Regions from separate parts of the Streptomyces sp. NPDC107498 genome, predicted to be linked through region 2. Evidence: predicted binding sites of a transcription regulator. Region 2 holds the regulator's gene; each other region holds the start of a gene.
The links. The regulator HrcA, encoded in region 2, represses chaperone genes, less so after heat shock. The targets are predictions, from matches to a motif close to TTNGCACTCNGNNNNNCNGAGTGCNAA.
Positions count from the first base shown of each region.

Region 1 (10,289 bases), on a different contig from region 2:
AGAAGGCCGCCGCCGTCGCCTTCGCCGAGTGGATGTCCACCACCGAGGAGGGCGTGAAGGCCCGGATCGCCTCCGGCACCTCCTCCGCCTTCCCCGCCGCCGCGGCCCTGCGCCCGGTCGCCAAGAAGGCCTTCGACGCCGGCTTCTACGGCGGCCAGGACATCTACGCCCTCTTCGAGTCCGCCGGCGCCTCCATCAACCCCCACTGGTCCTGGGGCCCGACCACCGGCACCACCAACACCGCGATCAAGGACAGGTTCGGCACGATCGCCCGGGGCGGCCCGTCCCTCGCCGACGCCGTCGAGGCCGGCCACGACGCCACCGTCGCCGAGCTCACCAAGCGCGGCCTGAAGGTCGAGGGCTGACCGGATGAAGGCCCGCACCCGCGCCGCCACGCTCCTGCTGACCCCCTTCTTCGTCCTGTTCACCGCGGTGATGGTGGTGCCGATCGGATACGCGGTCTGGCTCAGCCTCTTCACCGAGAAGCAGTCCGGACTGGGCTTCGGCGGCACCGAGACCGTCTTCACCGGCCTCGACAACTACACCGCGGCGCTGGGTGACCGGGCCTTCCTCGAGGGCTTCGGCGTCCTGCTCGGGTACTGCCTGCTCTACATCCCGCTGCTGCTCGCCGGGGCCCTCGGCCTCGCCCTCCTGCTCGACTCGGCGCTCGCCCGCGCCCGCCGCTTCTTCCAGCTCGCGCTCTTCCTGCCGCACGCCGTCCCCGGCATCATCGCCGCCCTGATCTGGGTCTACCTCTACACGCCCCAGCTCAGCCCGGTCGTCCAGGCCATGGACGCCGGAGGCGTCGGCTTCGACTTCTTCTCCCCCGGAGGCACCCTGCCCTCCGTCGTCAACATCGCCCTGTGGGAATGGCTCGGCTACAACATGGTCATCTTCTACGCCGCCCTCCAGGCCATCGACCGCTCCGTCCTCGAAGCCGCCACCGTCGACGGCGCGAGCGCCTGGCGCATCGCCTTCGCCATCAAGGTCCCGCTCATCACGTCCTCGCTCGCGATGGTCGGCCTCTTCACGGTCATCGGCTCCCTCCAGCTCTTCACCGAGCCGCTCATCCTCAACAAGGGCACCGGCTCCGCCGTCACCTCCACCTGGACGCCGAACATGTACGCCTACACCGCGGCCTTCGACCGCAACGACTACGGACTCGCCGCCGCGGCCTCCGTGCTCCTCGCCCTGGCGGCGGCGCTGCTCTCCTTCGCGGTGACCCGGCTGACGGGCCGCCGCAAGGCGGGCGCGGCGGGCACGGCGGACGCCGTGCGCAAGGCGGTCACGGCGCGGAAGGAGCAGCCGGCATGAGTAACCGCTCCCCCCACCGATGGCTGTCCAGGACCGCCGTCAACGGCGCCCTCGTCCTCGCCGTCGTCTACATGCTCTTCCCGCTGGTCTGGCTGCTCACCGCCGCCACCAAGGACGCCGGAGGCCTCCTCGCCGGAAACGCCTTCTCCTTCGAGGGCTTCGACCTCGGCGGCAACCTCTCCCGGCTCGCCGAGTACAACGACGGCATCTACTTCCACTGGTACGCCAACAGCCTCCTCTACGCGGGCCTCGGCGCCCTCGCCTGCTCCCTGATCAGCGTCGCCGCCGGATACGCCTTCCACGTCTACGACTTCCGGGGCAAGGAGAAGCTCTTCGGCCTCGTCCTGCTGGGCGTGCTCGTCCCCACCACCGCGCTCGCCCTGCCGATGTACCTCCTCGCCAGCGAGGTCGGCATCGTCAACACCCACTGGGCGGTCCTGGTCCCGGTCCTCGTCAACCCCTTCGGGGTCTACCTCTCCCGGGTGTTCTGCGCCGGCTACGTCCCCGACGAGGCCCTCGAAGCCGCCCGTATCGACGGCGCCGGGGAGATGCGCGTCTTCTGGTCCATCGGCCTGCGCATGGTCATGCCCGGCTTCGTGACCGTCTTCCTCTTCCAGTTCACCGCCGTCTGGAACAACTTCTTCCTCCCCCTGGTGATGCTCTCGGACCAGAAGCTCTACCCGCTGAGCCTCGGCCTGTACGCGTGGAACAGCAACGCCCACGCCGAACCCGACTACTACCCCCTCGTCGTCACCGGATCCCTGCTCGCCGTCGTCCCCCTCGTCATCGCCTTCGTCTCCCTCCAGCGGCACTGGAAGGCCGGCCTGACGGCCGGCAGCGTCAAGTGAGGAAGGCCAGTACCCACGATGCACCCCACCACTGACAACCGCCCGACCCTCCTCCTCGCCATGGGCCCCGGAGTCGACGAACGCCTCCTCACGCCCGCCCACCGCACCCTCCTGACCCGGTTCGCGCGCACCGACCCCCACCTGGTGGCCCACGACCTGACCGCCCCGGACCCGCGGGTCGCCGCCGCCCTGGCCGAGGCCGAAGTCCTCCTGACCTGCTGGGGAGCACCCCCGCTGACGGCCGAGGTCCTGGCCCGCGCCCCACGGCTCGCAGCCGTCGTCCACGCGGCCGGCTCCGTCAAGCACCACGTCACCGACGCCTGCTGGGAGCGGGGCCTGCGCGTCACCTCGGCCGCCGCCGCCAACGCGCTGCCGGTCGCCGAGTACACGCTCGCCGCGATCCTCTTCGCCGGGAAGCGGGTCCTCCGCTCGGCCCAGCGGTACGCCGAACTGCGCACCGGGCACGCCTGGCTGGAGGAGTCCACCGCCTGGGGCAACCACCGCCGCACGATCGGCGTCGTCGGGGCCTCCCGCATCGGCCGGCGGGTCCTCGAACTCCTCCGCCCCTTCGACTTCGAGGTCCTGCTGTACGACCCGTACGTGACGGCCCCGCCGCCCGGCACCGAGCTCGTCGGCCTCGACGAACTCTGCGCCCGCAGCACGGTGGTCTCCGTGCACGCGCCGCAACTGCCCTCCACGTACCGCATGATCGGCGCCGGACAGCTGGCCGCGATGCCGGACGGCACGACCCTCGTCAACACCTCCCGCGGCTCCCTGATCGACGAGGAGGCCCTCCTCCCCCACCTCGTCTCGGGCCGCCTCCACGCGATCCTCGACGTGACGGACCCGGAACTCCCCCCGCCCGGCTCACCGCTGTGGACCCTCCCGAACGTCCTCCTCACCCCCCACGTCGCCGGCTCGCTCGGCAACGAACTCCACCGCATGGCGGACCAGGCGATCGAGGAGGTGGCCCGCTACGGACGCGGAGAGCCCTTCGCGGAGGAGGTCCGGGCATCGGACCTCCAGCACTCGGCGTAGGGATCGTCCCGGGACCGTTCGTGGAGCCGGCGGCCCCGGGTCCACGCCCCCCGTGCTGCCAGGGCATCTCCCGCGCCCGGACCTAGACTGGAAAGGTCCTACCTGGGGTCTGGGTCGGGAGGCGTCATGACATTCGTGCAGATCATCGACTGCAGGACGAGCCGGGTCGAGGACCTCGACCGGCTCATGGACCGGTGGGTCGAGCAGACCAAGGGCAAGCGGACCGCGACGCACAGCATCGTCGGCAAGGACCGTTCCGACGCCTCGCACGTCGTGGAGATCGTCGAGTTCCCCTCGTACGACGTGGCCATGCTCAACTCGCAGCTCCCCGAGACCGACCGGATCTTCCGGGAGATGGTCGCGCTCTGTGACGAGATGCCGACCTTCACCGATCTGGACGTGGTCCGGGACGAGCAGATGTACAAGGCGGCCTCCCGCCGGTTCTTCGAGCTGCTCTCGGAGCCCGGGGAGCTCCCGCCGCTCGACGAGGTGCTCGACGAGGGGTACCACGACCACAATCCGGGCACCCCGAACGACTCGTACGGCATGGACGCGCTGCGGCGCGACGCCGAGATGTGGCGGGCGGCCTTCGACTTCGCCTTCACCCTCGAGGACCAGATCGCCGACGGCGACCGGGTCTGCACGCGCTGGACCTGGAAGGGCGCCCACGTCGGCGACTTCATGGGGATCCAGCCGACCGGGATGGAGGTGAGCATGACCGGGATGCTCGTCCACCGCTTCCGGGAGGACGGCAAGGCCGTCGAGGGCTGGTGGCAGTACGACCTGCTCGGGCTGATGGAGCAGCTCGGGGCCGTGGAGCCGTAGGAAAGCGATGAGGCCCGGTGCTCCCGCGACGGGAGCACCGGGCCTCGATCACGCGCTAAGGAGCTCAGTGCGAGTGGCCGTGACCGTGGCCGTGGTCCGCCGGCTCCTCTTCCTTCTTCTCCACCACGAGGGTCTCGGTGGTGAGGAGGAGGGAGGCGATCGAGGCGGCGTTCTCCAGGGCGGAGCGCGTCACCTTCACCGGGTCGATGACGCCGGCCTTGACCAGGTCGCCGTACTCGCCGGTGGCGGCGTTGAAGCCGTTGCCCTTCTCCAGCTCCGCCACCTTCGAGGTGATGACGTAGCCCTCGAGGCCGGCGTTCTCGGCGATCCAGCGCAGCGGCTCGACGGCGGCGCGGCGGACGACGGCGACACCGGTGGCCTCGTCGCCGGTCTTGTCGAGGTTGCCCTCGAGGACCTTGACGGCGTGGACGAGCGCGGAGCCACCACCGGAGACGATGCCCTCCTCGACCGCGGCGCGGGTCGCGGAGATGGCGTCCTCCAGACGGTGCTTCTTCTCCTTGAGCTCGACCTCGGTCGCGGCGCCGACCTTGATCACGCAGACGCCGCCGGCGAGCTTCGCGAGGCGCTCCTGCAGCTTCTCGCGGTCCCAGTCGGAGTCCGTGGACTCGATCTCGGCCTTGATCTGGTTGACGCGGCCCGCGACGTCCTCGGAGTTGCCGCCACCGTCGACGATGGTGGTGTCGTCCTTGGTGATCGTCACGCGGCGGGCGGTGCCCAGCACGTCGAGACCGGCCTGGTCGAGCTTGAGGCCGACCTCCTCGGCGATGACGGTGGCACCGGTGAGGGTGGCCATGTCGCCGAGCATCGCCTTGCGGCGGTCGCCGAAGCCGGGGGCCTTGACGGCCACGGCGTTGAAGGTGCCGCGGATCTTGTTGACGACGAGGGTGGAGAGGGCCTCGCCCTCGACGTCCTCGGCGATGATCAGGAGCGGCTTGCTGGCGCCGGCCTGGATGACCTTCTCCAGGATGGGCAGCAGGTCCTGGATCGAGGAGATCTTGCCCTGGTGGATCAGGATGTACGGGTCGTCGAGGACGGCCTCCATGCGCTCCTGGTCGGTCACCATGTACGGGGACAGGTAGCCCTTGTCGAAGGCCATGCCCTCGGTGAAGTCGAGCTCCAGGCCGAAGGTGTTGGACTCCTCGACGGTGATGACGCCGTCCTTGCCGACCTTGTCCATCGCCTCGGCGATGAGCTCGCCGACCTGCTGGTCCTGCGCGGAGAGCGCGGCGACGGCGGCGATGTCGGACTTGTCGTCGATCGGGCGCGCGGTGGCGAGGAGCTCCTCGGAGACGGCCTTGACGGCGGCGTCGATGCCCTTCTTCAGGGCGGCCGGGGAGGCGCCGGCGGCGACGTTGCGCAGACCCTCGCGGACCAGGGCCTGGGCGAGCACGGTGGCGGTGGTGGTGCCGTCACCCGCGATGTCGTTGGTCTTGGTCGCCACCTCCTTCACGAGCTGGGCGCCGAGGTTCTCGTACGGGTCCTCGATCTCGACCTCGCGGGCGATCGTGACACCGTCGTTGGTGATGGTGGGGGCGCCGAACTTCTTGTCGATGACGACGTTGCGGCCCTTGGGGCCGATCGTCACCTTCACCGTGTCGGCAAGCTTGTTGACGCCGCGCTCAAGGGCGCGACGGGCGTCCTCGTCGAACTTCAGGATCTTCGCCATGGGAGCGGTTCAGCCCTCTCGGATTCAGGTGGAACGAACCGCGCCCCGGGGCGCCTGGGAAAGGGGCCTCGGGGCGCAGCTCAAAGCATCTGCTTCAGGTACTTCGGTACTTCGGAGAATTACTTCTCGACGATCGCGAGCACGTCGCGAGCCGAGAGGACGAGGTACTCCTCGCCGTTGTACTTCACCTCGGTGCCGCCGTACTTGCTGTACAGCACGATGTCGCCGGTCTTGACGTCGAGCGGCAGACGCTCGCCGTTCTCGAAGCGGCCCGGGCCCACGGCCAGGACGACGCCCTCCTGGGGCTTCTCCTTGGCAGTGTCCGGAATGACCAGGCCAGAGGCGGTGGTCTGCTCGGCGTCGAGCGGCTGGACCACGATGCGGTCCTCGAGCGGCTTGATGGCAACCTTGGAGCTGGTGGTCGTCACGATCCGACCTCCCCCTTCGGAGATCTCACGGGGTTAACTGTCTGAGGTGGCGACCAGGTGGATCCGTCGTCGCGGGTGCCGGACCTGCCCGTCGCTGTGTTGGCACTCTCCGGTGGGGAGTGCCAGAGCCGAGACTATGACCGCGATTAGCACTCGGTCAAGCGGAGTGCCAATTCATCGCCCCGTGGCGTGACGACGGGCGGGCCCGCGGGCCCGAGGACGGGCCTGACGACGGGCGGCGCGGCGGGTGCGGCGGCGGGCGGGACCGCCCGGGGCGCCCGGGTCTCTTCGCAGCGCTTCGCGTCCACCGCCGCCCGCGCGCGCCGGACCGGCGAGGGGTGGGGGCCCACCCGTTCCGCCGCCTTCCGTCCGAGCCGCTCGATCGGGTCGACCGAGGAGGCGCAGGCCGGGAGGGCGAGGAGCGCGCCGGTCACGGCGAGGGCGGCGGCCCACCTCGCACCCGGCCCCCGGGTCGTGCGCGGCCCTCGGGTCATACGTAGTCCTCGAGCTTCGCCACCGCGTACCCCTTGGCCGTGATCACGTTCATCACACGGCGGATCATGTCCGGCATGGTGCCCTTCCAGTCCTCCTTGCCGCGGAAATGGGTGAGCACGATGTCGCCGGGGTGCAGGTCCCGGTCCCACTCGCGCCACTCCATGTGGTCGGGGAAGGCCTCGGCGGCCCAGAGCGGGACGGCCTTGACGCCGCAGCTCTTCGCGGCGCGCAGGGTGTCCTCGTTGTAGTTGCCGTACGGCGGGCGGAAGAGCGGGGGCCGCTTGCCGAACCGCTTCTCGATGACGTCCTGCATGTCGCAGATCTCGTGCTTCTGCTCGGCGTACGAGAGCGCGGGCAGGTAGCGGTGGTGGAGGGTGTGGTTGTGCAGGGAGACGCCGGACTCCTGCGACTTCTGCATCTTCGCGAAGTAGCCGTAGTCGTCCTTGACGACGTAGTCGCTGAGGAAGGCGCTGTAGGGGATCCGCAGCTCCTTCATCATCGCGAGCAGCCGGGGGTCCTTCTCCGCGCCGTCGTCGATCGTCAGGAAGACGACCTTCTGCTTGGTCGGCACGGTGGTGAAGACGGGCGGCAGGCCCTCCCCGTCCGTCTCGAAGCCCTTGCGGGTGGTGATCCTCGGTTTGACGGCGGGTGGGGCGGGGGCTTCGAGCGGGGGCTTGGCGAGGCCCCACTTCCTGGCGGCGAGCACGCGGGCGGCCCGCTGCGCGCGGACCCTCTCGACGTACGCGTCGAGGGCTCCGGCGGCCGGGGCCTGCTGTCCGGCGGCGGGTGCGGGTGCGCCGCGCTCGGGTGCGGCGCCGCCGGAGCAGGCCGTGGCGGCGGAGGCGAGGGCGGTCGCGGCGAGCGCCGCCCCGAGCGTCCGACGGGAGCGATGCGCACCTTTTGCCATCATCTGGTCCTTTTGTCGTACGAGCTGCATGGCGCCGCATCCTGTCAGCGCGGGAGCCCCTTCCGGGCCGCGACACCGCCGTACCGCGCCCGCCGTCCCCCGGCCGGCCCACACCCGCCCAGGGGCCAGAATGGGACGGGTGACCGACCTCGCCTCCTTCGCCGCCCTGCTCGCCCCCGAGGGGCAGGCGCTCCTCGCCGCCCTGCGCGACTACGACCCCGCCCAGGAGCTGGCGGTCGCCTCCCGGCTGCGCCGCGACCACCCCGCCGAGCTCGTCACCGCGGCCCTCGGCCAGGCGCGGCTGCGGCAGCGGGCGGTGGCGAAGTTCGGCGCCGAGGACGCGTACCGGATGTACTTCACGCCCCACGGCGTCGAGCAGTCGACCCGCGCCTCGGTCGGCACGTACCGGGCGGCCCGGCTGAAGGCGCTCGGCGTCGGCAGCGTCGCGGACCTCTGCTCCGGGATCGGCGGCGACGCGATCGCGCTGGCCCGCGCCGGGATCTCCGTCCTCGCCGTCGACCGGGACCCGCTGACCGCCGAGGCGGTGAGGGCCAACGCCGAGGCGCTCGGCCTGTCCGACCTGATCGAGGTGCGGTGCGCGGACGTGACCGGGATCGACACGAGCCCGTACGACGCGGTCTTCGTCGACCCGGCGCGGCGCGGTGGCCGGGGCAGGATCTTCGACCCCGAGGCGTACTCCCCGCCGCTCTCCTGGGCGACCGGCGCGGCCCGCCGGGCGCCGCACGCCGCGCTGAAGGTGGCGCCGGGCATCCCGCACGAGGCGGTCCCCGAGGAGGCCGAGGCGGAGTGGATCTCGGACGGCGGGGACGTGAAGGAGGCCGTGCTCTGGTTCGGCACGGAGCCGGGCGCGCGCCGGGCCACTCTGCTGCCCTCCGGCGCCGGACTCGTCGGCCGGGGGCTGCCCGATCCGGCGGTCCGCCCGGTCGGCCGCTATCTGTACGAGCCGGACGGCGCCGTGATCCGCGCGCACCTCGTCGCCGAGGTGGCCGGGGAGGTGGACGGCGGTCTGATCGACGAGACGATCGCGTACGTGACGGCGGACGCGCTCGTCGCCACGCCGTACGCCGCCGCGTACGAGATCACCGACGAACTCCCCTTCAACCTGAAGAAGTTGAAGGCTCTGCTGCGGGAGCGCGAGGTCGGCACCCTCACCGTGAAGAAGCGCGGCTCGGCGGTCGAACCCGAGGAGATCCGCCGCAAGGTGAAGCCGAAGGGCCCCAACGCGGCGACGGTCCTGCTCACTCGGGTCGCGGGAGCCCCGACGATGCTGATCGGTCGGCCGGCGGGCGGGGGCCGGTGAGCCGCACCGCGAAGCGGTAGTGGCCGACGGCCTTCGCCAGGCCGGTCAGCCCCGTGACCCAGAGGAGCAGGGCGACGCCCATGCCGTACGCGACCACGCCGTAACCGTCCTCCCGGTCGGCGCGCGCCGGGACCGCGAAGCCCAGCCAGAGGCCGGCCCCGCACATCACGAAGGACAGCAGCAGCCAGCAGACGCTGAGGACGGGGGCGCGCAGCCGGGCGTCCGTCGGACCGTGGCGGTCGAGGGCCGCCCACAGGACGAGGCGCTCACGGACGGTCCGGTCGCGCCGCAGGCTGCGGACGGTCAGCCACACGGCCGGGACGAGGATCCCGATGCCGGGGACCGCCGCGAAGAGCCCGAACATCGTCGTCATCGGGTCGGGGAGCGGCGCGCCGATCGCGACGAGCAGCACGCCGATCAGCGACCAGCCCAGTTCGAGCAGGAGGAACCAGAGCAGGAACAGCGCGAGTCGCCCGCCGCCGAGCAGCCGCCTGCCGAGTTCGTCGAGCGCCAGCGCCCGGTCGGCGAGCCGTGCCTCCCGGTCGGGCCAGCTCTGGAGTTCGGCGGGCGGAGGCGGGGGGAGGAAGCGGGGCGCGCGGGGACATGCCCAGCACCCTAGGGGGTGTCCTGCCGGGACGGCCGGACGCCCCCGGTGTCTCCTCCGCGGGCTCCCGTCACCGCGCCCGGCTCCCCTGCGCCCCGTCCGACTTCCGGGCCCGCCCGAGCAGCAGTTCCCGTTCGCTCTCGTTCCGGGTGAGGGTGGCCGCGCGCACGAACTCCGCGCGGGCCTCCTCCGTCCGCCCGAGGCGGGCGAGCAGGTCGCCGCGGACGCTCGGGAGCAAGTGGTAGCGGGCGAGGGACGGTTCGGCGGCGAGGGCGTCGACGAGGGCGAGGGCCGCGGCGGGACCCTCGGTCATCGAGACGGCGACCGCGCGGTTCAGTTCGACCACCGGGGAGGGCGCGAGGGTGCCGAGCCGTCCGTAGAGCGCGGCGATGGTCGCCCAGTCCGTCTCCTCGTACGAGGCGGCCCGCGCGTGGCAGGCGGCGATCGCGGCCTGGAGGGCGTACGGCCCGTAGGAGCGGCCGTCCCCGGCACGGGCGAGGGCGGCGTACCCGCGGCGCACGAGCAGCCGGTTCCAGCGGCTGCGGTTCTGGTCGGCGAGGAGCACCGGCCGCCCGTCGGGGCCGGTGCGGGCGGCGGTGCGGGAGGCCTGGAGTTCGAGGAGCGCGCAGAGGCCGTGCGCCTCGCTCTCCCCCGGCATCAGGGCGGACAGGCCCCGGGCGAGCCGCAACGCGTCCTCGCACAGGCCGGGGCGGAGCAGGTCGTCGCCGGCGGTCGCCGCGTACCCCTCGTTGAAGATCAGGTAGACGACCTCCAGGACGGAGCCGAGCCGGGCCGCCCGCTCCCGCCCGTACGGCACCTCGA
Region 1 is NZ_JBVJPE010000005.1:124,033-134,321, forward strand. Features, by position in the region: gene ACZ66Z_RS10910 (ABC transporter substrate-binding protein) at 1-365, shown strand, start outside; gene ACZ66Z_RS10915 (carbohydrate ABC transporter permease) at 370-1,314, shown strand; gene ACZ66Z_RS10920 (carbohydrate ABC transporter permease) at 1,311-2,162, shown strand; gene ACZ66Z_RS10925 (hydroxyacid dehydrogenase) at 2,181-3,200, shown strand; gene ACZ66Z_RS10930 (ester cyclase) at 3,327-4,025, shown strand; gene groL (chaperonin GroEL) at 4,090-5,712, opposite strand; gene groES (co-chaperone GroES) at 5,832-6,140, opposite strand; gene ACZ66Z_RS10945 (hypothetical protein) at 6,287-6,634, opposite strand; gene ACZ66Z_RS10950 (polysaccharide deacetylase family protein) at 6,631-7,542, opposite strand; gene ACZ66Z_RS10955 (THUMP-like domain-containing protein) at 7,673-8,863, shown strand; gene ACZ66Z_RS10960 (hypothetical protein) at 8,802-9,275, opposite strand; gene ACZ66Z_RS10965 (RNA polymerase sigma factor) at 9,538-10,289, opposite strand, start outside.
Region 1: groES (co-chaperone GroES) is a predicted target of HrcA. The motif match lies at 6,240-6,266, and genes of this name have one in related genera.

Region 2 (10,289 bases):
CGACGGAGGTGACGGTGACGATCGTGTACGTACCGACGCGGTCGAAGGCGTGGAAGGTCGCCTTCGCCGGGCAGCCGAAGGTGAAGGAGACGACGGGGACCGGGTCCTCCAGGAGGATGGCCAGCTTGGCGTCGTAGCCGTCGTCGCGGGAGTCGTCGGCCTCGCCGAGCGGGGTGTCGTACCAGGTGGCCTCGCCCGCGAGCTGGTGGCGGTAGACCTCGACGGCGGCGGGGTCGGCGGGCCGCCCGTCCTGCGGCATGAAGAGGTTGACCCCGAAGGGGCGGGCGGTGAGCCCGCGCACCCGTTTGACCTCCTGGTACAGGCCTCCGGCCGTCTTGTACCCGCCGGCGAGGAAGCCGAGCGCCCCGGCCTCGCAGACGGCTCCGACGAGCTCGGGACAGGAGGCGCCACCCGCCATGGGGGCCTGCACGATCGGAAACCGAGAGAGATCGTTCAGTGCGGTGGTGGACATATGGGCATCGTGTCATGCCACCGGGGCGGGCAGGGAAAGGGGCGGCATCCATGCATGGATGCCGCCCCTTTCCCTGCCCATGGGCCTCACACGGGCCTACCGCCCGTTGAACGCGTCCTTCAGCCGCGAGAACAACCCCTGCTGACCCGGCTGGAACTGCCCCGTGGGCCGTTCCTCGCCGCGCAGCTTGGCCAGTTCGCGCAGGAGGCGCTCCTGCTCCGCGTCGAGCTTGCTCGGGGTCGTCACCTCGACGTGCACGATCAGGTCGCCCCGGCCGTTGCCCCGCAGGTGCGTGACGCCGCGCCCGTGCAGCGGGATCGACTGGCCGGACTGCGTGCCCGGGCGGATGTCGATCTCCTCGACGCCGTCGAGGGTCTGCAGCGGCACCTTGGTGCCGAGCGCGCCCGCCGTCATCGGGATGGTGACCGTGCAGTGCAGGTCGTCGCCGCGCCGCTGGAAGACCTCGTGCGGGGTCTCGTGGATCTCGACGTACAGGTCGCCGGCGGGGCCGCCGCCGGGGCCGACCTCACCCTCGCCCGCGAGCTGGATGCGGGTGCCGTTGTCGACGCCGGCCGGGATCTTGACCGTGAGCGTACGGCGGGACCGCACGCGGCCGTCGCCCGCGCACTCGGGGCACGGCGTCGGCACGACCGTGCCGAATCCCTGGCACTGCGGGCAGGGGCGGGAGGTCATGACCTGGCCGAGGAAGGACCGCGTGACCTGGGAGACCTCGCCGCGGCCGCGACACATGTCACAGGTCTGCGCGGAGGTGCCGGGCGCGGCACCCTCACCCGAACAGGTGGTGCAGACGACGGCCGTGTCGACCTGGATGTCCTTGGTGGTGCCGAAGGCCGCCTCGTTGAGGTCGATCTCCAGACGGATCATGGCGTCCTGGCCGCGGCGGGTGCGCGAGCGCGGGCCGCGCTGCGAGGCCGTGCCGAAGAAGGCGTCCATGATGTCGGAGAAGTTGCCGAAGCCGCCCGCTCCGAAGCCGCCGCCCGCGCCACCGCCGCCGGAGGCCGAGAGCGGGTCGCCGCCGAGGTCGTAGACCTGCTTCTTCTGCGGGTCCGAGAGGACCTCGTAGGCGGCGTTGATCTCCTTGAAGCGTTCCTGCGTCTTCGGATCGGGATTGACGTCCGGGTGCAGCTCGCGCGCGAGCCTCCGGAAGGCCTTCTTGATCTCGTCCTGGGAGGCGTCGCGGCGCACGCCGAGTACGGCGTAGTAGTCCGTGGCCACTTACGACTCCGCCAGGATCTGTCCGACGTAACGTGCCACTGCGCGTACCGCTCCCATCGTTCCGGGGTAGTCCATGCGGGTCGGTCCGACCACGCCGAGTTTGGCGACTGCCTCGCCGCCCGAACCGTAGCCGACCGAGACGACGGACGTGGAGCTCAGCCCCTCGTGGGCGTTCTCGTGCCCGATGCGTACGGTCATGCCCGATTCCTTGGCCTCGCCGAGCAGCTTGAGGAGCACGACCTGCTCCTCCAGGGCTTCCAGGACGGGCCTGATCATCAGGGGGAAGTCGTGTCCGAAGCGGGTGAGATTGGCGGTGCCGCCGATCATCAGCCGCTCCTCGTGCTCCTCGACGAGCGTTTCGAGGAGGGTCGCGAGCACGGTCGAGACCGTGGCGCGGTCCTCGGCCTCCTCGAAGGACTCGGGGAGGTCCTGCACCAGCTGCGGCACGTCGGCGAACCGACGGCCGACGACCCGGCTGTTGAGCCGGGCCCGGAGATCGGCGAGCGAGGTCTCGCCGAAGGGTGCGGGGCAGTCGACCACGCGCTGCTCCACCCGGCCGGTGTCCGTGATGAGGACGAGCATCAGGCGAGCGGGGGCCAGCGAGAGCAACTCCACGTGCCGGACGGTCGAGCGGGTCAGCGAGGGGTACTGGACGACGGCGACCTGGCGGGTCAGCTGGGCCAGCAGTCGTACCGTACGCCCGACGACGTCGTCGAGGTCCACGGCTCCGTCGAGGAAGTTGTGGATGGCCCGCCGCTCGGGCGTCGACAGCGGTTTGACGCCGGCGAGCCGGTCGACGAAGAGCCGGTAGCCCTTGTCGGTGGGGATGCGCCCGGCGCTCGTGTGGGGCTGGGCGATGTACCCCTCCTCCTCGAGCACGGCCATGTCGTTGCGGACGGTGGCGGGCGACACGCCGAGCTTGTGGCGCTCGGTGAGCGCCTTGGAGCCGACCGGCTCCTCCGTCCCGACGTAGTCCTGGACGATGGCGCGCAGGACCTCGAGTCTGCGTTCGCTGAGCATCGTGCGCACCTCCAGCTGGCGTCGTCGTTCCGGTTGCTCCGCTTTTGGCACTCGCCCTGCCCGAGTGCCAGCGATCCCCCGGTCAGTGTACGGCGGCGTGCAGCGCTCCTGGCAAGGAGGCGGCGTCCGCACCGGTTAGCGTCGCCCCATGGAGACGGATTGGGAAGCGCACGGATGGGAGCGGCTCGCCGACGGGGTGGGCCGACGACGGCTGCCCGGCTGGGACGCCACGGTGGGTCTCGTCCTGGGTACACGGGCGGTTCTGCTGTACGACACGGGGTCCACGCTCGCGGAGGGCGCCGAACTGCGGGCGCAGGTGACGGCGCTCACGGGCGGCCGGAAGGTGACGCACATCGCACTCAGCCACCCCCACTTCGACCACGTCCTCGGCACGGCCGCGTTCCCCGGGGCGGAGGTCTTCGGCGCGGTGGGCTCGGACGACCTCCTGCGCGGGGCGAGGGCCCGGAAGGAGCTGTACGGGGACGCGGTGCGGCAGGGGGTCGACCCGCGGGCGGCGGCGGAGGCGACGGACGCCCTGGTGGCCCCCGGCCACGTGGTCACGGGCGAGTGGACGCTCGACCTGGGCGGCCGTCAGGTCCTCCTGGCGAACGTGGGCCCCGGCCACACGGGCCACGACCTGGCGCTCTGCGTCCCGGGTCCGCGCGAGATCGTCTTCTGCGGGGACCTGGTGGAGGAGTCGGGCGAGCCGCAGGCGGGCCCGGACGCGATCCCGTCCCGCTGGCCGGACGCCCTGGACCGGCTGCTCGCCCTGGGCGGCGAGGAGGCGGCGTACGTGCCGGGGCACGGGGCCGTGGTGGACGCCACGTTCGTCCGGACACAGCGCGAGGAACTGGCACGCCGCTTCGAGGTGTCATAACGTCGCGCGAATGCGCAGCTACAACCCCGATCTGACGCCCCCTTGGAAGAGGTCGGCGCCCGTCCCGGAGGTCCCGGCGGACCACGACCTGGTCGTCGAGGAGGTCGGTACGGGCTTCTGCGGGGCGGTGATCCGCTGCGAGGCGGGCACCGTGACCCTGGAGGACCGCTTCGGCAAGCACCGGGTCTTCCCGCTGGAACCGCGCGGCTTCCTCCTGGAGGGCAAGGTCGTGACCCTGGTCCGTCCGGCGTCGGGCGGACCGGTCCGCCCCGCCCGTACGGCCTCCGGCTCGATCGCGGTCCCGGGCGCACGCGCGCGCGTGGCGCGGGCGGGCCGGATCTACGTCGAAGGCCGCCACGACGCGGAGCTCGTGGAGCGGGTCTGGGGCGACGACCTGCGGATCGAGGGCGTGGTCGTGGAGTACCTGGAGGGCGTCGACGACCTGCCGGCGATCGTCGCGGAGTTCGCCCCGGGGCCGGACGCCCGGCTCGGCGTCCTGGTGGACCACCTGGTCCCGGGCTCGAAGGAGTCGAGGATCGCCGCGCGGGTGACCTCACCGGACGTCCTGGTCGTCGGCCACCCGTACATCGACGTCTGGGAGGCGGTGAAGCCGTCCTCCCTGGGCATCCCGGCCTGGCCGGCGGTCCCCCGCGGCCAGGACTGGAAGACGGGCGTCTGCCGCGCCCTCGGCTGGCCCTCGGACAACACGGGCGCGGTCTGGCAGGCGATCCTCAAGCGCGTCCGCTCCTACAAGGACCTGGAACCGGAGCTGCTGGGCCGCGTGGAAGAACTGATCGACTTCGTGACGGCACCGTAGCCCGGCGGGACGGCACCCCGCCCACCTCCGCATGGAGCCCGCACCGGCCGGGCGGTGCCCTCCCCGCCACCCGCCGTGCGGCCCGCGCCCGGCTGGGCGGTGCCCCGGCCCACCCGCCGTGCGGGCCCGCGCGCTCCGGGGCGGCGCCCCGGCCCACCCCTCCCCGTGTGGGCAATCGTCCCGCTGGGCGAGGGGGTCAGCGGAGCCGAGAGCTTAGGGGAGGGTGGGCACAACGGACGGCGCCCCTGGCGGCGCCTCCGCGTTCCGCGCCTGGACCCGCACCACGAGTGCGCCGTACAGCCCGGTGCGGGTCAGGGCGCGGGAGCCTCTGGCGCCGGCAAGGGCGCCGTTCCGTTGTGCCCACCCGTTCCGCCCCAGCGGAACGACTGCCCACAACGGGGGCCCGGTGGGCGCGGCCCGCGACGGGATGGGCGCCGCCCCGGCGGAGCGGCCGCCCACGACGACGGGGCGCCGTCCTAGTCCACCAGGTCCCGCACCACCGCGTCCGCCAGCAACCGCCCCCGCAGCGTCAGGACCGCCCGCCCGCCCGCGTACGGCTCGGGCGCGAGGAGTCCGTCCTCCAGGGCCTTCCGGGACGCGGCCAGCCCCGCCGGCCTGAGGATCGACAGCTCGACCCCCTCCCGCAGCCGCAGTTCGAGGAGCACCCGCTCCACCCGCCGGTCCTCGTCCGACAGCAGCTCCCGCCCGGCACCCGGCGACCGGCCGTCCGCGAGCGCCGCCGCGTACGCGCCGGGGTGCTTCACGTTCCACCAGCGGACGCCGCCCACGTGCGAGTGCGCCCCGGGCCCGGCCCCCCACCAGTCGGCGCCGCGCCAGTACAGCTCGTTGTGGAGGCAGCGGCCGGCCTCGGAGGTGGCCCAGTTGGAGACCTCGTACCACTGGAAACCGGCCTCGGCCAGGACGGAGTCCGCGATCAGGTAGCGGTCGGCGTGCACGTCGTCGTCGGTCATGGGCACCTCGCCGCGCCGGATGCGCCGGGCGAGCTGCGTGCCCTCCTCGACGATCAGGGCGTAGGCGCTCACGTGGTCGGGACCGGCGCCGATCGCCGCTTCCAGCGAGGCCCGCCAGTCGTCGTCGGACTCCCCGGGCGTGCCGTAGATGAGGTCGAGGTTGACGTGCTCGAACCCGGCGGCCCGCGCCTCGCCGACGCACGCCTCGGGCCGTCCCGGGGTGTGCGTGCGGTCGAGGACCTTCAGGACGTGCCGCCGGGCGCTCTGCATGCCGAAGGAGATCCGGTTGAAGCCACCGGCGCGCAGCTCGGCGAGGTAGGCGGGGTCGACGGAGTCCGGGTTGGCCTCCGTCGTCACCTCGGCGTCGTCCGCGAGCCCGAACTCGTCCCGGACGGCGCCGAGCATCCGCACGAGGTCCCCGGCGGCGAGGAGCGTCGGGGTGCCGCCGCCGACGAAGACGGTCCGCACGGGCCGCGGGTCGTCGCCGAGGACCTTCCGGGCGAGCCGGATCTCCTCGACGACCTGGTCGGCGTAGTTGTCGCGGGAGGCGAGCACGCCGCCCGTACCGCGCAGCTCGCTCGCCGTGTACGTGTTGAAGTCGCAGTAGCCGCAGCGGGTCGCGCAGTACGGCACGTGCAGGTAGAACCCGAGCGGCCGCTCCCCGGCCCCTTCGAGGGCGTGCGGGGGCAGCGCCCCGTCGTCGGGAACGGACTCACCATCGGGCAGTACGGAAGGCATGGGCCCCATTGTCCCGTACCGCCCGGGGTGACGGCCCGGGGCGAAGGTCCCGCCCCGCCGCTCAGGCCTCGCGGGAGCCCGCGTACATGTCCTCGATGAGGTCCTTGTACTCCCGCTCGACGACCGGCCGCTTCAGCTTCAGGGACGGGGTGAGCTCGCCGTGCTCGATGTCGAGGTCGCGCGGCAGCAGGCGGAACTTCTTGATCGTCTGCCAGCGCTGGAGGCCCTCGTTGAGGCGGTCGACGTAGCCCTGGACCAGCTTCTCGGTCCGCGGGTCGGCGACGACCTCCGCGTACGACTTGCCGCCGAGGCCGTGCTCGGCGGCCCAGCCGAGGAGGGAGGGCTCGTCGAGGGCGATGAGGGCGGTGCAGAAGTTCCGGTCGGCGCCGTGGACGAGGATGTTCGAGACGAACGGGCAGACGGCCTTGAACTGGCCCTCGACCTCGGCCGGCGCGATGTACTTGCCGCCGGACGTCTTGATCAGGTCCTTCTTACGGTCGGTGATCCGGAGGTAGCCGTCGGCGGACAGCTCGCCGATGTCGCCGGTGTGGAACCAGCCGTCGGACTCCAGGACCTCGGAGGTCTTCTCCGGCAGGCCGTGGTAGCCCTCCATGATGCCGGGGCCGCGCAGCAGGATCTCGCCGTCGTCGGCGATCCGGACCTCGGTGCCGGGGAGCGGCTTGCCGACGGTGCCGGTGCGGTAGGCCTCGCCCGGGTTGACGAAGGAGGCGGCGGAGGACTCGGTGAGGCCGTAGCCCTCCAGGATGTGGATGCCCGCGCCGGCGAAGAAGTAGCCGATCTCGGGGGCGAGGGCGGCCGAGCCGGAGACGCAGGCGCGCAGGTTGCCGCCGAAGGCCTCGCGGATCTTGGCGTAGACGAGGGCGTCGGCGACCTTGTGCTTCGCGGAGAGGCCGAAGGGCGCGGAGGCGGTGCCGGTGCGGCGGAAGTTGTCCTGGGTGGCCTTGGCGTACTCGCGGGCGACGTCGGCCGCCCACTGGAAGATCTTGTACTTGGCGCCGCCGCCGGCACGGGCCTTGGCGGCGACCCCGTTGTAGACCTTCTCGAAGATGCGGGGCACGGCCGCCATGTAGGTCGGCTGGACGACGGGGAGGTTCTCGATGATCTTGTCGACGCGGCCGTCGACGGCGGTGACGTGGCCGACCTCGATCTGGCCCGAGGTGAGGACCTTGCCGAAGACGTGGGCGAGCGGCAGCCACAGGTACTGGACGTCGTCCTGGGTGACGAGACCGGTGGAGGCGATGGCCCTGGCCATGTACGACCAGTTGTCGTGCGGGAGGCGGACGCCCTTGGGGCGGCCGGTGGTGCCCGAGGTGTAGATGAGGGTGGCGAGCTGCGTGGGGGTGATCGCGGCGACCCGCTCCTTGACCGCCTCGGGGTGCTCCACCAGATGGGCCTTGCCGCGCGCCTCGAGGTCCGCGAGGGAGAGGACGAACTCGCCGTCGCTCTCCACGCCGGTGGCGTCGACGACGACCACGTGGCGGAGGTGCGGCAGCTCGGCGCGGCGCTCGACGGCCTTGGCCAGCTGGGCCGCGTCCTCGGCGATGAGGACCCTCGACTCGGAGTCGGAGAGGATGAACGCCGACTCCTCGGCGTTGGTCTGCGGATAGATCGTGGTGGTCGCGGCGCCCGCGCACATCACGCCGAGGTCGGCGAGGATCCACTCGACCCGGGTGGAGGAGGCGAGGGCGACGCGCTCCTCGGCCTGGACGCCGAGGTCGACGAGGCCCGCGGCGATCGCGTAGACCCGCTCGGCGGCCTGTCCCCAGCTGAGCGACTTCCAGTCGTCCGGGCCGGAGGCGGCGGGAACCGGGTAGCGGTAGGCTTCCGCGTCCGGGGTCCGCTCGACGCGCTCAAGGAAGAGGGTCGCCACGGAGGGCGGCCGGTTCTCGATCTGGGTCTGTGTGTCGCTCACGACGTCCTCCGGGCGGCGGCGGTGCCTGCTGGTGGTTCGTAACTAACTGGCGAGTAACCTTCGAGCCGGGATCAGAGTAAAGGCCCGAGGACCGGCGCGTAAGGCCCTGCAGGGCGTCGCTTCATAACGAACGGGCCCACTCGGGCGACGACGAACGGGCCCCCGCGCACCCGGCGCGTGGACCCGTTCGGTGTACAGGGCAGCTACTGCGGACGCCCCGACTACTTCTTCTTGCCGGAGGACTCGTCGCTCGACAGGACGGCGATGAAGGCCTCCTGCGGCACCTCCACCGAGCCGACCATCTTCATGCGCTTCTTGCCTTCCTTCTGCTTCTCCAGCAGCTTCCGCTTGCGGGAGATGTCACCGCCGTAGCACTTGGCGAGGACGTCCTTCCGGATGGCGCGGATGGTCTCTCGGGCGATGACCCGGGAGCCGATGGCGGCCTGGATGGGCACCTCGAAGGCCTGGCGCGGGATGAGCTCGCGCAGCTTGGCGACGAGCCGGACACCGTAGGCGTACGCGGCGTCCTTGTGGGTGACGGCCGAGAAGGCGTCCACCTTGTCGCCGTGCAGCAGGATGTCGACCTTGACCAGGCTGGAGGCCTGCTCGCCGGTGGGCTCGTAGTCGAGGGAGGCGTAACCGCGCGTCTTGGACTTCAGCTGGTCGAAGAAGTCGAAGACGATCTCGGCGAGGGGCAGGGTGTAGCGGATCTCGACCCGGTCCTCGGAGAGGTAGTCCATGCCGATCAGGGTGCCGCGACGGGTCTGGCAGAGCTCCATGATCGCGCCGATGAACTCGCTCGGGGCGAGGATCGTGGCGCGCACGACGGGCTCGAACACGTCGCTGATCTTGCCCTCGGGGAACTCGCTCGGGTTCGTGACCGTGTGCTCGCTGCCGTCCTCCATGACCACGCGGTAGACCACGTTGGGGGCGGTGGCGATCAGGTCGAGCCCGAACTCGCGCTCCAGGCGCTCACGGATCACGTCGAGGTGGAGGAGACCCAGGAAGCCGACGCGGAAACCGAAGCCGAGCGCGGCGGAGGTCTCCGGCTCGTAGACCAGCGCGGCGTCGTTGAGCTGCAGCTTGTCGAGGGCCTCGCGGAGGTCCGGGTACTCCGAGCCGTCCAGCGGGTAGAGGCCCGAGAAGACCATCGGCTTCGGGTCCTTGTAGCCGCCGAGGGGCTCGGTGGCGCCCTGGTTCAGGGAGGTGATCGTGTCACCGACCTTGGACTGCCGGACGTCCTTCACACCGGTGATGATGTAGCCCACCTCGCCGACGCCGAGACCGTCGGAGGAGGTCATCTCGGGCGACGAGACGCCGATCTCCAGGAGCTCGTGGGTGGCGCCGGTCGACATCATCCGGATGCGCTCGCGCTTGTTGAGCTGCCCGTCGACGACACGCACGTAGGTCACGACGCCCCGGTACGAGTCGTACACGGAGTCGAAGATCATCGCACGGGCCGGGGCGTCGGCCACGCCGACCGGCGCCGGAACGTCCCGGACCACCCGGTCGAGCAGCGCCTCGACACCCATGCCGGTCTTCGCGGAGACCTTGAGGACGTCCTCCGGCTGGCAGCCGATGAGGTTGGCGAGCTCCTCGGAGAACTTCTCCGGCTGGGCGGCCGGCAGGTCGATCTTGTTGAGCACGGGAACGATCGTGAGGTCGTTCTCCATCGCGAGGTAGAGGTTCGCGAGGGTCTGCGCCTCGATGCCCTGCGCCGCGTCCACGAGCAGGATCGTGCCCTCGCAGGCGGCCAGCGAGCGCGAGACCTCATAGGTGAAGTCGACGTGCCCGGGGGTGTCGATCATGTTCAGGATGTGCGTACTGCCCTGGGCCGGCCCCTCGGTCGGCGCCCACGGCAGCCGGACCGCCTGGGACTTGATCGTGATGCCGCGCTCCCGCTCGATGTCCATGCGGTCGAGATACTGGGCACGCATCTGCCGCTGGTCGACCACACCGGTCAGCTGGAGCATCCGGTCGGCGAGCGTGGACTTGCCGTGGTCGATGTGCGCGATGATGCAGAAGTTGCGGATCAGAGCCGGGTCGGTACGGCTCGGCTCGGGCACGTGGGTAGGAGTCGCGGGCACGCAGGGATCTCGTCTCGGGCGATGTTCAGAACGGATACGTAGAGACCATGGTCCCATGCCCGGCGCCCGACGCCCGGTTTGGGCGGCCCCGAGGGCGACTGATAGTGTGGACAGCCGTGTCTCGCATGCCCTCTCAGC
Region 2 is NZ_JBVJPE010000004.1:63,802-74,090, forward strand. Features, by position in the region: gene ACZ66Z_RS08610 (nitronate monooxygenase) at 1-472, opposite strand, end outside; gene dnaJ (molecular chaperone DnaJ) at 569-1,708, opposite strand; gene hrcA (heat-inducible transcriptional repressor HrcA) at 1,709-2,728, opposite strand; gene ACZ66Z_RS08625 (MBL fold metallo-hydrolase) at 2,877-3,605, shown strand; gene ACZ66Z_RS08630 (DUF3097 domain-containing protein) at 3,616-4,422, shown strand; gene hemW (radical SAM family heme chaperone HemW) at 4,899-6,140, opposite strand; gene ACZ66Z_RS08640 (AMP-dependent synthetase/ligase) at 6,193-8,064, opposite strand; gene lepA (translation elongation factor 4) at 8,286-10,151, opposite strand.

Region 3 (10,289 bases), on a different contig from region 2:
GTGCCGCGACCCGGGTGCGCCCGAGGTCGCCCGCGCACTCCTCGAACGCCGACGCCCAGGCCCTGGTGTGGAAGCCCAACCGGTCCGCGCCGAGCATGCCCCGCAGGAGCTCCTCGCGGATGTCGGCCGGGAGCATGCGGAGGTACGGAGGGGAGGCCCAGGGCGTGTGCGTGAAGTGCGCGATGCGCAGGTCCGGGCGCAGCTCGCGGAGGCGGCCCGGGACGAGGGCCAGGTGGTAGTCCTGGACCAGGACCGCCGCGCCCTCCGCCGCCTCCGCGGCCAGCGCCTCGGCGAAGGCGTGGTTGTAGGCGCGGTACGACTCCCAGCGGCGGCGGAACTCCGCGTCGAAGACCGGCTCGCGCGGGATGTCGTACAGGTGGTGGTGGAGGAACCACAGCACCGAGTTCGCGATGCCGTTGTACGCGTCGGCGTAGACGGACGGGTCGATGTCCAGCATCCGCACGCCCGGTTCGGCGACGCCCCGCCGGACCGCCTCCCGGTCGCCCTCGCCGAGCGCCGCGCACACCCAGAGACTGTCCTGGGAGCCGATGGCACTCAGGCCCGAGACCAGGCCGCCGCCGCCCCTTCGGGCGTCGAGCGAGCCGTCCTCGCCGAGTGCGTACGAGACGGGGCCCCGGTTGGAGGCGACGAGCACAGTAGCCATGGGGCGAACCTAGCCCGTCCCGTAAACGCTCAAACGTACGTATACGAGACAGGCTGATCCGGCCACGCTCCGTCACCGCGGATCGATGCCGCCGATCGATCGCCGCGGATCGTCGCCGCCGATCGATCGCGGGTGCCCCGTCCCGTCTCATGCCACGCGGCGCTGCGCGTACTCCGTGATCTCGGCCATCGGGGGGCGCTCCTCCGTGTCCACCGCGTACGTGCGCGGCTCGAAGCCCTGCCGGCCCCGCTCGAACTGCGTCAGCCTCGGCCGCACCAGGTGGCCCCGCGAGAGCCGCAGCTGCGCCGTCCGGTAGATCGCCGCCGCCATCCGGCCCAGCGCCTGCCCGTCCTGGTGCCGGTGCTTGCGCACCCCCACGTCCACCTGTGCGAGCGCGTCCAGGCCCACCGTGTGCAGGGCGTCCACGAGCAGTCCCAGCTCCACTCCGTAACCGACGGGGAACGGCAGCCGTTCGAGCAGGGAGCGCCGTGCCGCGTACTCGCCGCCCAGCGGCTGCACGAAGCCCGCCAGCCGGGGCCAGTGCAGGTTGAGCAGCGGACGGGCCACCAGCTCCGTGACCCGACCGCCCTGACCGGGAGTGTCTCCGAACGGGCGGTCGTACATCGCCTTCACGAAGTCCACGTCCGGATCGGTGAGCAGCGGGCCCACGATCCCCGTCACGAAGTCCGCCGAGAAGTCCCGCAGGTCCGCGTCGACGAAGCACACCACGTCCCCGCTCGTCACCATCAGCGACCGCCACAGGACCTCGCCCTTGCCGGGCACGGTCGGTATCCGGGGGAGTATCGAGTCCCGCGCGACCACCCGCGCCCCGGCCGCCGCCGCCACCTCCGCCGTGCGGTCCGTGGAGCCCGAGTCGATCACCACCAGCTCGTCGACGAGCGGCACCGCCTCCGTCATCAGCTCGCGACGGATCACGGCGACGATGTCCCCGACCGTCGCCTCCTCGTTCAGCGCCGGCAGGACGACGCTGACCTTCGTGTTCCGCTTGGCGGCGAGGATCCGCTCCAGCGGTCGGTCCGCCACGGACCAGGACCGCCGGTCCAGCCAGCGCTCCACCTCTTCCAGCACGTGATCTCCATCTCGCGGTTCGGACGGCCGGTTCAAGCGTCCGGGCCTTCGGTTACAGTCTTGAACAACGCGGATGCCCGATGCACGTCGGGGTGCCGACCGCGTCGGAGCGCAGGAACGAAAGTCCACCGCGCTTCACAATCGAATACCGCTCATCCAGAGGGGCAGAGGGAAACGGCCCGTTGAAGCCCCGGCAACCCTCCAGTCGGTTACCACTCGTCCTCCAGCGAGGTCCCCGGCTAGGGAAGGTGCCAAATCCGTCTCATGGCGAAAAATTCGCCATTGGGAAAGATGAGGAGAAAGGGCCTCGCCTCCATGGCTGTACAGACCGTTACCCCCACCACCGTCGACCTCGGTCCCGCGTCCGGGCTCTCCTGTCGCGAATGCGGTGAAGTCTTCCCGCTCGGTCCGATCTTCGCCTGTGAACTCTGCTTCGGACCGCTCGAAGTCGCGTACGACCTCCCCACCGGTGACCCCGAGGCGCTGCGCAAGCAGATCGAGGCCGGTCCCGCCAACATCTGGCGCTACGCCCCGCTGCTGCCCGTCCCGGCCGACGTCGCCGAGAAGCCGAACCTGAACCCCGGCTGGACCAAGCTCGTCCGGACCGACAACCTCGCCCGCGAGATCGGCGTCGCCCCCGGCAAGCTCTTCGTCAAGGACGACTCCGGCAACCCGACCCACTCCTTCAAGGACCGGGTCGTCGCCCAGGCCCTCGAAGCCGCCCGGGCCTTCGGCTTCACCACGCTCTCCTGCTCCTCCACCGGCAACCTGGCCGGCGCCGTCGGCGCCGCCGCCGCCCGTGCCGGCTTCCGCTCCTGCGTGTTCATCCCGCACGACCTGGAGCAGGGCAAGGTCGTCATGGCGGGTGTCTACGGCGGTGACCTCGTCGCCATCGAGGGCAACTACGACGACGTCAACCGCTTCTGCTCGGAGCTCATCGGCGACCCGCTCGGCGAGGGCTGGGGCTTCGTGAACGTCAACCTCCGCCCGTACTACGGCGAGGGCTCCAAGACGCTCGCGTACGAGATCTGCGAGCAGCTCGGCTGGGTCGTCCCCGACCAGCTCGTCATCCCGATCGCCTCCGGCTCCCAGCTCACGAAGATCGACAAGGGCCTCCAGGAGCTCATCAAGCTGGGCCTCGTCGAGGACAAGCCGTACAAGATCTTCGGTGCCCAGGCCGAGGGCTGCTCCCCGGTCTCCGCCGCCTTCAAGGCCGGGCACGACGTCGTCCGGCCGCAGAAGCCGAACACCATCGCCAAGTCGCTCGCCATCGGCAACCCGGCCGACGGCCCCTACGTCCTCGACATCGCCCGCCGGACCGGTGGCGCCGTGGAGGACGTGAACGACGAGCAGGTCGTGGACGCGATCAAGCTCCTCGCGCAGACCGAGGGCATCTTCGCGGAGACCGCGGGCGGCGTGACCGTCGGCGTGACGAAGAAGCTCGTCGAGGCGGGTCTGATCGACCCGGACCTCACCACCGTCGTCCTCAACACCGGCGACGGACTCAAGACCCTGGACGCGGTGGCCGACACCTCTCAGGCGACCGCCACCATCCGCCCGAGCCTGGACGCGTTCCGCGACGCCGGCCTGGCGCTCTGAAAGGTTGAAGAAGACATGGCCGTGAACGTCCGCATCCCCACCATCCTCCGCACCTACACGGGCGGGCAGTCCGAGGTCCAGGCCGAGGGCGCGACCCTCGCCGAGGTCATCGCGGACCTGGAGAAGAACCACACGGGCATCGCCGCCCGCGTCCTGGACGACCAGGGCAAGCTGCGCCGTTTCGTCAACGTCTACGTGAACGACGACGACGTGCGCTTCGAGCAGGGTCTGGAGACGGCCACCCCGGCCGGCGCGGGCGTCTCGATCATTCCGGCCGTCGCCGGAGGCTGACCGCCGAGCGCGGTGCCGGCGGCTGCTGAGCCCCTTGCCTTACCAGTCAGTACGAATTGCCCCTTCCGCGCGATAAGCGGAAGGGGCAATTCTGCATGGTTGAGCGCGGTAGAGTTGGGGAAGTCCCCTCCGCTGCCCATGCCGGGCGCATATGAGAATGCGTCTCCGCACGACAAGAAGCAGCCAAAGTGTGTGCGCGTTGTGTACCTTCTGCGCGCTTTGCCGGGCCCGACTTGCCCCGTGATCCTGGGGATCCTCCCCAATTCCCCTTTCCGCCGCGCCCAGAATTCTCGGTCGAATGACCTGTTGCAGAGGGCAGTTGGGCAGATACATTCAGCCGCGGTCGACGCGTTCCGGCGCAGAGGTCTGACCCGGGTCCGCGAAGTGCGGGTCCCGCGCAAGGGCCAGTAATAGGGGAGTTAGGCATGGCTCAGGGCACCGTCAAGTGGTTCAACGCGGAGAAGGGCTACGGCTTCATCGCGGTAGACGGTGGTGCGGATGTTTTCGTCCACTACAGCGCGATCCAGATGGATGGCTACCGCAGCCTCGAAGAGGGCCAGCGGGTCGAGTTCGAGATCTCGCAGGGCCAGAAGGGTCCGCAGGCGGACATGGTCAAGCTCGCCGTCTGAGCGCGGCGCGATCGGCCACCGACGACGCAACGCCGTCGAGGGGTCCGCATCCCCGAGGGGATGCGGACCCCTCGTGCGTTCCCGCCCCTCCCGATCGACCTCCCGAAACTCGAGAGTCGCTTGCACTCTCCTAGGGCGAGTGCTAATCATTGGCGTTAGCACTCGGAAGGTGAGAGTGCTACGAGGATCGGGCAGACGAGGCCGCCGGCCGGGTGGGGCAAGGAACCACGCGGAGTCGCGGAGGCCGTCCGTCGCGGGCGTCGGCGCGGTCCTGGAGCGTTATCCACCCCATGTCCGGGAGGACCACTTCACATGGCCAAGATCATCGCGTTCGACGAGGAGGCCCGGCGCGGTCTCGAGCGCGGCATGAACCAGCTCGCTGACGCCGTCAAGGTCACCCTCGGCCCCAAGGGCCGCAACGTCGTCCTCGAGAAGAAGTGGGGTGCCCCCACGATCACCAACGATGGTGTCTCCATCGCCAAGGAGATCGAGCTCGAGGACCCGTACGAGAAGATCGGCGCCGAGCTGGTCAAGGAAGTCGCCAAGAAGACGGACGACGTCGCCGGCGACGGTACGACCACCGCCACCGTCCTCGCCCAGGCACTCGTCCGCGAGGGCCTCCGCAACGTCGCCGCCGGTGCCAACCCGATGGCCCTCAAGCGCGGCATCGAGAAGGCCGTCGAGGCCGTCTCCGGCGCCCTGCTCGAGCAGGCGAAGGATGTCGAGACCAAGGAGCAGATCGCTTCCACGGCCTCCATCTCCGCCGCCGACACCCAGATCGGCGAGCTCATCGCCGAGGCGATGGACAAGGTCGGCAAGGAAGGCGTCATCACCGTCGAGGAGTCCCAGACCTTCGGTCTGGAGCTGGAGCTCACCGAGGGCATGCGCTTCGACAAGGGCTACATCTCGGCGTACTTCGCCACCGACATGGAGCGCATGGAGGCGTCGCTCGACGACCCCTACCTCCTGATCGTCAACTCCAAGATCTCCTCCGTGAAGGACCTCCTTCCGCTCCTGGAGAAGGTCATGCAGTCGGGCAAGCCGCTGCTGATCATCGCCGAGGACGTCGAGGGCGAGGCCCTGTCGACCCTGGTCGTCAACAAGATCCGCGGCACCTTCAAGTCCGTCGCGGTCAAGGCTCCGGGCTTCGGCGACCGCCGCAAGGCCATGCTGAACGACATCGCCATCCTCACGGGCGGCACGGTCATCTCCGAGGAGGTCGGCCTCAAGCTCGAGAACGCGGGCCTGGACCTGCTGGGCCGCGCCCGCAAGGTCGTCATCACCAAGGACGAGACCACCATCGTCGACGGTGCCGGTGACAGCGACCAGGTCGCCGGTCGCGTGAACCAGATCCGCGCCGAGATCGAGAACTCCGACTCGGACTACGACCGCGAGAAGCTCCAGGAGCGCCTCGCGAAGCTGGCCGGCGGCGTGGCCGTCATCAAGGCCGGTGCCGCGACCGAGGTCGAGCTCAAGGAGCGCAAGCACCGCATCGAGGACGCCGTTCGCAACGCGAAGGCGGCCGTCGAGGAGGGCATCGTCGCCGGCGGTGGCGTGGCCCTGCTCCAGGCGTCGAACGTCTTCGAGAAGCTCGAGGCCGACCTGTCGGGCGACGAGGCCACGGGTGCGAACATCGTCAAGCTGGCCCTCGAGGCCCCGCTGAAGCAGATCGCCGTCAACGCCGGCCTCGAGGGCGGCGTCGTGGCGGAGAAGGTCCGCAACCTGCCCGTCGGCCACGGCCTGAACGCCGCGACCAACGAGTACGTCGACCTCATCGCCGAGGGCATCATCGACCCGGCGAAGGTCACGCGCTCCGCGCTGCAGAACGCCGCGTCGATCGCCGCGCTGTTCCTCACCACCGAGGCCGTCATCGCCGACAAGCCGGAGAAGGCCGCCGCGCCGGCCGGCGGCGGCATGCCGGGCGGTGACATGGACTTCTGATCCTGACGGATCGGCAGTTCGTCGCTGGACGCGAACGAGGGCGGCACCCCCTGGTGGGGGTGCCGCCCTCGGGCGTTCCGTCCGGCGTGCGGGATCAGCGCACGTCGACGTAGTCCCCGACCGAGGCCGGGGAGTTGAAGTGCCGGTAGTCGCCGAAGCAGTGGATCCGCCAGCTGCCGTCGGCGCCCGCCTTCGCCTTCAGGGAGACCTTGCCGGCGGAGGTGGAACGGCCGGAGAGCACGGTCTTCCAGACCGTCGAGCCCTTCGGCTTGAACTGCAGGACCACCGGCGCGTTCCCGTACGCCCGCCAGGCGCCGTCCCAGTGGTGCTGGAGTCCGCCGGTGACGGTCACGTACCCGCCCTTGGCGACCGGCTCGGGGCCTGCGTTCAGGGAGACGATCCGGGTGTCGTTGCGGGCGAGCCGGAACGAGCCGGAGCCGGACTCGGCGAACCGGTCGCTGGTCAGGTGCCGGACGCGGTACCAGCCGCCGCGACTCGCGGCGGAGAGCGTGAACGTGTTGTAGTACGACGATTCCACGTTCGCCGTCGCGATCTTCTTCCAGCCGCCGTCGACGGACTGCTCCAGCTGGAGGTACTGCGTCGTCGGGAAGGACGCGTCCCGCTCGTACGTGGCGCGGAAGGTGCCGGTGACCGTGACCCGGCCGTCGGCGGAGAGGCCGATGGACGTGAGGTCCGTGCGGGATTCCAGGGGGATGGCCAGCGCCCCGTAGACCGGGTCGAAGTTCAGGTACCGGTCCGGGGAGTCGACCGTCCAGCCGCCCGCCTCCCCGCCCGAGGCGGCGACGAGCCGTGCGCTGAAGCGGCCGTCCGCACCCGTGAGCACGGTCACGGGCGTGCCGATCCCGTACTGGGGGGCGCCGAGGCGCACACGGACCGGCTCGTTCGCGACCGGCGCGTTCCCGGCCGTCGGGTCGGTCATCCGGCCGCTGATGGTGACGGTCGTGCCGTTGAGCGCCCGCTTCTTGTCGGAGGCGGCCGTGACGGTCACCTTGCGCGGCGCCCACTCGTAGACGCTGTGCCACGTCTCGACGGAGCCGTGGACCTCGGTGCTGTCCTCCGAGAACGTCGCCCGGACGTTGCTGTAGCCACCGATGTCCGCGCTGGTGATCGGGTACGGCTCGCCGGTGAACCCGCCGGTCGCGTCGGTGACGGCCTGCGCCGTCGGGGCTTCCCTCGGGAACAGCCGGTAGGAGACCGAGCGGCCCGCCAGCGGCACCGCGTCCCCGGACCCGGGCTGGATTCCGACGAGGGTGCCGGCGGGGCGGGTGTTGCGGTCGGCGTAGGAGGGCTTGCTGAGGGTGAAGGCGGGGATCGCCGGGCGCAGCCGGAAGTCGAGCTGCCCGGCGTCGGGGCGGGTGAGCTTGTTGCCGAGCGAGTCGGTGGCGGTGACGTCGATGGCGTACGTCCCGAGGGACGGGAGGGTGCCGCCGTCCTCGACGAGCTTCAGCGTGGCCTCGGCGGGCAGCCGGAAGGTGTGGGCGTACCTCGGGTCCGCGGCGTGGTCCGCGGTGAGCGCCGGGACGGTGGCGACGACGGTGTCGCCCTGCCGGATCCGCGCCGAGACGGCGGTGATCCTGGCCTGCGGGGCGTCGGACCAGGCGGTCACCGTGAAGGTGCCGCGCTGGGTGTCGTCGGTGACCGCTCGGCCGATGCCGACGGCCGGGGCGTCCTCGGCGAGGGCGGGGGCGGTCGACGCGGCCAGGGCCACGGCCGCGACGGCCGCTGTCAGGGAGAGGCGGAGGTCAGCGCGCATCGATGTACTTCGCATTCGTCTCGCTGTAGAAGTGGCTGCCCGTGGTGTTGAGGTAGAGCGCCCAGGAGCCGTCGCCGTAGGCGGTGGCGCGGTAGCTGAAGTTGCCGCTGGTGTTGGTGGTGATGCTCTTGGTCACCCAGTACCACTGGTTCTCGCCCTTGGGCTTGTAGACCAGGGTCAGCTTGGCTCCGGCGAGCGGCTTCCAGGCGCTGCCGACCTTGCGCTGGACGGTGCCGGAGACGGTCATCTTGCCGTTCACCGAGGGCCGGGTGGGGCTGACGGTGAAGGCGGAGAAGCGGGTGGAGGTGCGGGCCCGCTTCAGGGACGTGCCGGTCTTGGCGACCAGCTCGTTCGTCTCCGGGTGGTGGACTCGGTACAGCGCGCTCTCGTAGCCCTGGGCGACGAGGGTGTAGCCGCAGTAGTCGTCGGCCCCGCCGGAGCGGAGGGTGCGCCAGGTGTGTCCGCCGTCCAGGGAGGCCTGGAGCTGTACGGGCTGCCCGTAGGCGCAGTAGCCGGTGCCGATCCTGCCCTTGGCGGTGACGGTCCGGTACTCGTCGAGGGTGATCGCGTACGAGGAGTACGAGAACTGCTGCGGGACGGCGACGTCCGCCTTGTCGTACACGTGGTTGCCGCCCTGGAAGTACGCCGAGGGCCGCAGGGTCGTGTAGACGAAGTCGGTGCTGTACTCGGCCCGCGCGGCGAAGGTGAAGGTGCCGGTGGCGGAGGCGGCGGCGCCGCCGAGCACGTTCACCGCCGACCGGTCGTAGTACCCCGGTTCCCTGCCGGTCGCGACGACGGGGGCGCCCGCGAAGGGCTTCCAGGTGTCGTCCACGTACCGCTCCACGTGGCCGGTGACCTGGACGTTCGTACCGGCGAGGACGCGGTACCGGTTCAGGTCGGAGCTGATGCGGTAGACGAGCTGCTCGATGCCCAGGCGCGGGACGGAGACCTGGTCGTCCGGGTCGTTTCCGGTGCCGGTGGTGACCACGGTCGCGGAGCCGCCGCTGACTTCGGCGTTCGGGGTCAGGGGCACGGAGAAGGTGCCGTCCGCGAGTGTCGTGGCCGTGGTGGTCGTGGTGCGGCTGTCGCCGTCGTACAGGTTCAGCGTCAGCTGCACCTTGGTGCCCTCGGGGGCGGTGGTGCGGGCTCCGGTGGCCGGGTTCCACAGGGTGGTCCGGCCGGAGAGCACGGCCTGTCGCCGGTCGTAGCTGGTGGTCTCGCGGTCCCAGGACAGGTCGGTGACGCCGACGTGCGGACGGTGGGCGTAGGTGCCGGTCCACTGCTTGGTGGTCTCGCCGGGCAGTCGGTACTCGACGCGGACCGGGTAGTCCCCGAGGGCCGTGCCCTCGGGGAGGACGACCGGCGCTTCGGTCGTCCAGCCGGCGAACTCCGAGGTGAGCGCCTCCGTGGAGGCGAGGACGGGGGCGTCCGGGGCGGCGGAGGCCAGCACGCTGACCTTGACCCAGAGCGCGTTAGAGGGCAGCAGCAGACGGTAGCGCCCGTCGTCCAGCGTGCTGCCGGTGGTGCCCGTCCAGTCCGCGTGCGCGGCCGGGGCGTGGATGACGGCGGGTACGGCGATACCCGCCGAGAGAGCGAAGACGGCGGCCGCACGGACGAAGGCGTGCGGAAGCCTGCGCGTTGAGCGCGGCAAAGGGACCCCCCACAGGTCTGAGATCGCGGCCACGCCCTCAGCCGGGCGGCCGCGTGGCAGAACTTTAGCGCTCACCTGTTGAACATGTTCATTCGCTTTGCGGAAGTGCCGGGGTGATCCTGGAATGGCCTCCTTGTGAAGGGAGATCACGATGGTCACCCTCCTGACGACGCCGGCCGACCGCGAACTGGTCGTCACCCGCACCTTCGACGCTCCGCCGGCCCGCGTCTGGGAGGCCTGGACGCGGCCCGAGCACGTGCGGGAGTGGTACGGGCCGGCCGGGCTGACCACGTCCGTCGTCGACATCGACCTGCGGGCGGGCGGCGCCTGGCGCTGGGGCCAGACCGGGCCGGACGGCCAGGAGATCGTCTTCTCCGGCACGTACGAGGACGTCGTCCCGGCGGAGCGGCTCGACTACACGGAGGTCTTCGAGCAGATGCCGGACGCCGGGCCCGTCCGCGTCACCCTCACCTTCGACGCCACCCCCGACGGCGGCACGGCCCTGACCAGCGCCTCCTTCTGGCCCTCGAACGAGATCCGGGACCAGGCGCTGGCGGCGGGCATGGAGGCGGGGGTGAGGGAGCAGTACGACCGGCTGGCGGAGCACCTGGAGGGGATGGGGTGAGTCCCCGGCGGGGTCAGCGGCGGAAG
Region 3 is NZ_JBVJPE010000031.1:15,037-25,325, forward strand. Features, by position in the region: gene ACZ66Z_RS33655 (alpha,alpha-trehalose-phosphate synthase (UDP-forming)) at 1-664, opposite strand, end outside; gene ACZ66Z_RS33660 (glucosyl-3-phosphoglycerate synthase) at 812-1,753, opposite strand; SAM riboswitch class I at 1,903-2,051, shown strand; gene thrC (threonine synthase) at 2,045-3,352, shown strand; gene ACZ66Z_RS33670 (MoaD/ThiS family protein) at 3,368-3,643, shown strand; gene ACZ66Z_RS33675 (cold-shock protein) at 4,069-4,272, shown strand; gene groL (chaperonin GroEL) at 4,585-6,213, shown strand; gene ACZ66Z_RS33685 (hypothetical protein) at 6,308-7,987, opposite strand; gene ACZ66Z_RS33690 (hypothetical protein) at 7,977-9,638, opposite strand; gene ACZ66Z_RS33695 (SRPBCC domain-containing protein) at 9,790-10,263, shown strand; gene ACZ66Z_RS33700 (class I SAM-dependent methyltransferase) at 10,277-10,289, opposite strand, start outside.
Region 3: groL (chaperonin GroEL) is a predicted target of HrcA. The motif match lies at 4,392-4,418, and genes of this name have one in related genera.